DNA from 3 places in the Rhizobium sp. BK275 genome. Region 2 is predicted to be linked to each of the others. Evidence: predicted binding sites of a transcription regulator. Region 2 holds the regulator's gene; each other region holds the start of a gene.
What was found. The regulator PhoB, encoded in region 2, activates phosphate uptake and scavenging genes when phosphate is short. The targets are predictions, from matches to a motif close to TGTCATNNANCTGTCAT.

Region 1 (2,263 bases), on a different contig from region 2:
CATGTCGCAGGAGAAGCGAGGCGACCGGGAGTAGGGCTCTATTGATGATCTCTCATTGCGGATTGGTGATGAGGTCGGGAAATTTGTAGTAGATGCAGTCGCTCATTACGAAGAACGACATGCCGGTATCGCCGATCTCGTAAGATGAAAGCTCCCACTCGAAGGTGTCATGACCATCATACCCAGCCAGTAATGCCATGAGGCTCAACTCCCGGTACGGTCCTGGCGGAAACATTGCGCCATAGACCGTCACCTCCTTTCCGGCGAATTCGCCCTTGATGACTCTCCTGATCTCCAGATCCGCCCGGATCATCCGGGTCGGGAATTCGTTCGTCACGATCAAACCGGATTCGCCGATGAAAAGCGATTTCACGCTGGCCTCGACCACCACCTTCGCCTTTGCCAGCAGCTCATTCTGCGGAGGACATCGCGGCATCCCGACTGCTGGTCGCAGGCAGAGAACCAACAGGATGAAAATCGCGTGAAAGCCTGTCTGCATGCGCGCGCTCGATGCTCCGGGCATCGGTGTTTCCCCATTCGGGCAGGCCAATTCCTGCCAGTTGCGCGAAGCTGAACTCGAATTGCGGCTTATCCGCCGCCTAATGATGGCGGCGCGGCGTCAAACAGGTGATGGTTGTAAGTGCGAAATGACGGGACGCGGATGTCTGCCAATCAGCTCTTCTTCTTACGCCGCCCCTTGCCATCCCGAGGGCGGAAATCGACGAGCAGGGATTTCAGTTCGAGTTCGCGCACGCGCCTTGCCGCTTCGTCCGGGCTGACCCAGTCCAGCACGCGCTGGCCGACTTCCCTGAATTCGTTTTGTGCGGCCTCCACTTCGATCTGGAAGATATCGACGATGCAGGGCACGACGTCGCCGTCGTCCAGTTCCTTCAGATAGGTATAGCGGCCAACGGGGTGCTTGCTGACCGTTCCGCGCACGCCGGCTTCCTCCCACGCCTCGATGGCGGCCGCTTCGTGCGGCTTCTTCTTTTTCATCGGCCAGCCCTTGGGAATGATCCAGCGGCCGCTGTCGCGCGTGGTGACGACGAGGATATCGATCTCGGGACCCTTGCTTGCGGGGGGCTTGCTATCGGGATCGGCACTGCGGCGACGGAAGCAGAGCGCGCCATATTGCTGGCGAAAGGCGCCGGAGAAAAGCTTCTCGGGCCTCGCGGCAAGCTGCTTCAACAGTGGCTGGGATGTGCCGGCACGGGATTTCGCGCCTTTTTTATTGGATTTCATGACATCCAGCATTGTCAAAATTTACTTTTTCGATCAATTGCCTGCGACGCTTTATGACAGATTTATGACAGTCTCCTACGACAGTCGTCCAAAAAGGGAAGGATCGCCCGAGATGATGAGCGTGTTTCGCAAGATGATGCCGCGGGAGGACCGCTTCTTCGAGATGTTCTGCAGGCATGCGAAAACCGTGGTGGCAGCAGCCGAGGCAATGGAGAAGCTGCTGAAGGGCGAAAATGTCGAGGAGAATTGCGACCGTATCGTCGCGCTGGAGGACGATGCCGACCAGATCACCCGCGAGGTGCTGCTCGCCATCCGCCGCAGCTTCATCACGCCTTTCGACCGCGGCGACATCAAGGACCTGATCCAGTCCATGGATGACGCGATCGACATGATGCACAAGACGGTGAAGATCATCCGCCTGTTCGAGCAATCGAGCTTCGATCCGCTGATGCAGGAAATGGGCGGCGAGATCGTCAAGGCGGCGGCCCTGATGCAGAAGGCGATCGGATTGCTCGACAAGATCGGCGCCAATGCCCATCAACTGTCGTCGATCGCCGAGGAGATCACGCGGGTGGAAGGCCGCTCCGACGAACTGCATGACGAGGGGCTGAAGGAGCTCTATCGCCGGCATGGCGCCAACGGCAATGCCATGGCCTACATGATCGGCAGCGAGATCTACTCCAACCTGGAAAAGATCGTCGACCGGTTCGAGGACGTGGCCAACGAAATCAGCGGCGTCGTCATCGAGAACGTCTGATGGAAGCCTCTCTCTCCCTTCCGCTGCTGGTCGGTCTGATCGGCGTGGCGCTGTTCTTCGATTTTCTGAACGGGCTGCATGATGCGGCAAACTCGATCGCGACGATCGTCTCCACCCGGGTGCTGAGGCCGCAATATGCCGTCGCCTGGGCCGCCTTCTTCAATTTCATCGCCTTCCTGTTCTTCGGCCTGCATGTCGCAGAGACGCTGGGTACCGGCATCATCGACCCGGCCATCGTTTCGCCGCAGGTGATCTTTGCGGCGC
Region 2 (2,263 bases):
CAAAGCACCGGCGTTCCGCGCAAGCTCGCCCGCGGTCTCGAGCATCTCTCCGAACTGGCGCTCGTCCAGCTCAAGGAAGTGCTCGACGTCTACACGACGCGGTCCGCTGACAAGGCCAAGTCCATCCGCGAACGCGACGACGAGATCGACGCGATGTACACCTCGCTGTTCCGCGAACTCCTGACCTACATGATGGAAGATCCGCGCAACATCACGAGCTGCACGCATCTTCTCTTCTGCGCCAAGAACATCGAACGCATCGGCGACCATGCGACCAACATCGCCGAGACGATCTACTACATGGCGACCGGCGCCCAGCCGGAGGGCGAGCGTCCGAAGGACGACAGCTCCAATACCGTCGGTGCGGTAACGGAGTAATCCTGATCCGCCGATTGCATGCGCGTCCCATGCGGGGCGCGCCAAAGCATGTCGCGCAAAAGTGTGCAGCGGTTTTGCGATAACGACATGCGAAAAAAGCTTAAAGCGCGGCAGCGAATCCGAATGATCGCGACACGCTTTAAGTGCAGCCAATTCCGAGTTCCTGCATGATCCCTTGCTTAAATCACCCCCGGTTTAAGGATCATGCATTAGGAGACTGACACGCATGATCCCAAGAGTTGCAGTTGTTGAAGATGAAGAGGCGCTGAGCGTGCTTCTCCGCTACAACCTCGAAGCGGAAGGTTTCGAGGTGGATACGATCCTTCGTGGCGACGAGGCCGAAATCCGGCTTCAGGAGCGCACGCCGGACCTGCTCATCCTTGACTGGATGCTGCCGGGTGTTTCCGGTATCGAGCTCTGCCGCCGGCTGCGCATGCGGCCGGAGACCGAACGTCTGCCGATTATCATGCTGACGGCGCGCGGCGAAGAGAGCGAACGCGTTCGCGGTCTCTCGACTGGCGCGGACGACTATGTCGTCAAGCCCTTCTCCACGCCGGAACTCGTTGCCCGCGTCAAGGCGATGCTGCGTCGTGCTCGTCCGGAGGTTCTTTCCAGCGTTCTGAAGTGCGGGGATATCGAGCTCGATCGCGAAACCCATCGCGTTCATCGCAAGAGCCGCGAAGTCCGCCTCGGCCCGACCGAATTCCGCCTGCTCGAATTCCTGATGTCGTCGCCGGGCAGGGTCTTCTCCCGCTCGCAGCTTCTGGATGGCGTCTGGGGCCACGATATCTATGTGGACGAGCGCACGGTCGACGTCCATGTCGGCCGCCTGCGCAAGGCGCTGAACTTCTCCAACATGCAGGATGTCATCCGCACCGTTCGTGGCGCGGGATATTCCATGGAAGCCTGATCCGAGTGATCGGAGGTCCAGACGGGTCGCTCGCTTGCCGGGCGGCCCGTTTGTCTATTCGGCACCCCCAGCTTCTTGTGAAAGCCGACACCAGGCGCCGAAAGCCAACCTCGAGAGGATCTGCCTTCTACAGACGGATGCGCACAAGAATTCGATCAAGAGCCTTTTGCAGAGCCGCCGCGCCGCCAAACGCGCGAAAGTCTTCGAGCACCTGTTCATTCAATCCGCCCTTGGTCGAATGCTCGTCGATGAGTTCATCGAAACTCGCGACAGGTTTTGAACGGGCAGCATGGGCGAGGCCGGAAAACAATTGACGGAGGTAGGCGTCGCCAGCCGTTCCCGAGAGCCCCTTGCTCTGTAGCCAGGTCGACGTCGCGTCCAGGATGCCGAAATAGGTGGCCATCAGGCAGCTCGCCACCGCGAGAAGTTCGAACTCCTGCTTGTCTTCAACCTGGATCGCCGTTCCGAGCGCCGAAAAGAGGGTGTGGGAAACCTCGTCGGGCGGGTAGATCGCGGTCGCCCCCTGGAGATCTGCGACGAACGGAAGTGGAATTGCCAGGCTCAGGCGAACCGGCTGATCGATCCACGCCAGCAATTGATCCATGGGCGTGGCCGCGACAAAGCTGATGACATGGTGGCCCGGCCGAAATCGGAGCGAGCGGATGACCTCCTCGGCAATTTGCGGCCTCACTGCCAAAAATACGAGATCGGAGCGGTCGAGAACATCCTGGTTGCCCACAGCGATCGTTACATTCCGGTTTGCCGCCGCAAGGCGGGCGGCGACGCCTGCGCTGCGCGGTGACAGCACGATCGGTGTGTCGCGAAACGCTGTCTTGCCCAATCCGGTGACGACGGCCTCGGTAATCGTGCCCGTCCCGACGAACCCCATTGTCATCTGCTTTGGATCGATCTCCATTGGCACCCCTAAGCGACTGTTTTCGCCGCGCTGCTCGACGAGAATACCGCATCTGTATC
Region 3 (2,263 bases), 350 kb from region 2:
AAATCTCGGTCACGCTCTGGATGCCGGGACCCATCAGGGCGAGCCGGCGGCCGCCTTCGAGATCCTCAAGTTCGATCACGACAGTCGTGGAACGGTCGGGATATTCCTGCGTGCCTGATGCAAACAGGCCGAAGGTGGAAAACGTCATACCGGCTTCGACGAAAGCGAAGCGCGCCTCGGCCTTTTCGGCGGTCACGGGTGCGCCGGCGTGGAAGCCGAGCCATTCCGGCACCGCCGACTTGGCAAGCCCCGCAGAAAGCCAGACCGGCGTGTCATGGTCGCAGAGCGTCAGGCCGATTGCACCGGCGGCAATGCCAAGCGGCGCAGGAGGTACAACGTCAGGCGTGACGGTCTGGATCGTGCCGGGCCGGGCCATGCCGTCCATCAGCATCTTGAACACGCTCTGCGCATTGAAAACCGGCTCAGCGAAGCCGCCGGTCAGAACGTCGGTCTTGAGGCCCATCAGTCTTCTCCCCGAACCATGGTGAAGAAGTCGACGCGGGTTGCGGACGTTTCTTCAGCCTTGCGATTGGTGTCATCGGCGACCCGCCGGGCGATCGGCGAAAGCAGCCTTTCCTCGACGAAGCCCCTGGTTGCCTCCTCCTGCCAGAGCGCATCGAAGATCGCGGAAAGCCGTGCCTTCTCACTGTTGGTGCCGAGCGCCTGAGCGTGACCGACTGAGCCGGAGGCAAGGCGCACCGTTGCGCGCGTCACCGTCACTTCGCCGAGATTGAAGGGGGCGCCGCCGCCGCCGATGCGGCCGCGGACCATGACGAGGCCCGTCTCCGGGCCGCGCACCGGCTGCACGACCGGCTTCTCGGCAAGCGCATCCCACGCCGCCTGCAATTCCTGTGTCTCGGCGCGGGCGAGCAGATCGACGGTGCGTTTACGCCCGTCATCCGTTCGCGCCGCAGCTTCCGTCTTCTCCGCTGCCGTCATCATCTTTTCCTCGAAATGTCTATTGATATAGACAACCATACAAGCTATGCCTATCCCTAAATCGGCGAGGTGACAAGCGTGTGACACGGCGCGTCCGAAATTGGCTGGCAGGGGTGTAATGGCAGGAATAAAGCAGGTGCAGCGTCAGACGGGGGTGGCGCTCTGGCGCCAGATCGCCGACAGGATCCGCGAGGCGATCAGCAGTGGCGCTTACGACGAAACGGGCATGGTGCCCCCGGAAACCGTTCTGGCGCTGCAGTTCGGGGTCAACAGGCACACCGTCCGCAGCGCGCTCGCCGCCCTGGCGCAGGAAGGCATCGTACGCGCGGTGCAGGGTCGTGGCACGCTGATCGAGCGCAAGGAACGCCTGAATTTTCCGATCAGCCGCCGCACCCGCTTCACCGATGGTATCAGGGATCAGGCGCGCGAGACGCGCGCGCTCCTGCTTGGCCATGCCGAGGAGGAGGCGGATTCAGAGGTGGCCCGCTGGCTGCACCTGGAGCAAGGCACGCCGGTGATCCGGCTGGAAACGGTGCGCGAAGCAGATAAACGTCCGGTTTCCCGCGCCACGAGCTGGTTCCCGGCCGCGCGCTTTGCCGGTATCGGCGAAGCCTACCGGACGGCGGGATCCATCACCAAGGCCTTTGTCGCCCTCGGCTTGTCGGATTATGTGCGCGCCACGACGGAGATCACTGCCGCTCACGCCGATTCCGGCGATATCGCCGATCTGGGACTGACGCCGGGTGCTGTCCTCCTGATCACCAAGGCACTGAACACCGATCTGGAGGGCGTGCCGGTGCAATATTCGATCAGCCGTTTTGCCGCCGATCGCGTCCAGTTCACCATCGAAAACTGAAAATGAAAAGGCCGGGCGCGAACCCGGCCTTGAACTCTATCGATGCCTGATCGCGATCAGTGCGCGCCGGACATGTCGCCGAGCACTTCCTTGGAAGCGACGGTGGAATCGGCCTTCAGCTTGTAGACCATCGGCACGCCGGTCGCGAGATTGAGCGACAGAACCTGCTCGCGGGTGAGTTTGTCGAGAACCATGACGAGCGAACGAAGCGAATTGCCGTGCGCGGCGACCAGCACCTTTTCGCCACGCAGGACGCGCGGAAGGATTTCCGTCAGATAGTAAGGCCAGACGCGGGCGCCGGTGTCGCGCAGGCTTTCGCCGCCCGGAGGCGGAACGTCATAGGAGCGGCGCCAGACATGCACCTGCTCTTCGCCCCACTTGGCACGCGCGTCATCCTTGTTGAGGCCGGAGAGATCGCCGTAGTCGCGCTCGTTCAGCGCCTGGTCGCGGATCGTCTCGAGATCGGGC

Region 1: the regulator PhoB is predicted to act here: its motif matches at 1,296-1,312, upstream of FHT82_RS21725 (DUF47 domain-containing protein).
Region 3: the regulator PhoB is predicted to act here: its motif matches at 1,009-1,025, upstream of phnF (phosphonate metabolism transcriptional regulator PhnF).

Annotation. Positions count from the first base shown of each region.
Region 1 is NZ_JACHZL010000007.1:112,657-114,919, forward strand. Features, by position in the region: gene FHT82_RS21710 (isocitrate lyase/phosphoenolpyruvate mutase family protein) at 1-34, shown strand, start outside; gene FHT82_RS21715 (hypothetical protein) at 53-523, opposite strand; gene FHT82_RS21720 (NUDIX hydrolase) at 673-1,242, opposite strand; gene FHT82_RS21725 (DUF47 domain-containing protein) at 1,355-1,999, shown strand; gene FHT82_RS21730 (inorganic phosphate transporter) at 1,999-2,263, shown strand, end outside.
Region 2 is NZ_JACHZL010000002.1:470,298-472,560, forward strand. Features, by position in the region: gene phoU (phosphate signaling complex protein PhoU) at 1-378, shown strand, start outside; gene phoB (phosphate regulon transcriptional regulator PhoB) at 605-1,288, shown strand; gene FHT82_RS08210 (pyrroline-5-carboxylate reductase) at 1,416-2,204, opposite strand.
Region 3 is NZ_JACHZL010000002.1:120,290-122,552, forward strand. Features, by position in the region: gene phnH (phosphonate C-P lyase system protein PhnH) at 1-463, opposite strand, end outside; gene phnG (phosphonate C-P lyase system protein PhnG) at 463-939, opposite strand; gene phnF (phosphonate metabolism transcriptional regulator PhnF) at 1,058-1,795, shown strand; gene FHT82_RS06460 (2,3-bisphosphoglycerate-dependent phosphoglycerate mutase) at 1,852-2,263, opposite strand, start outside.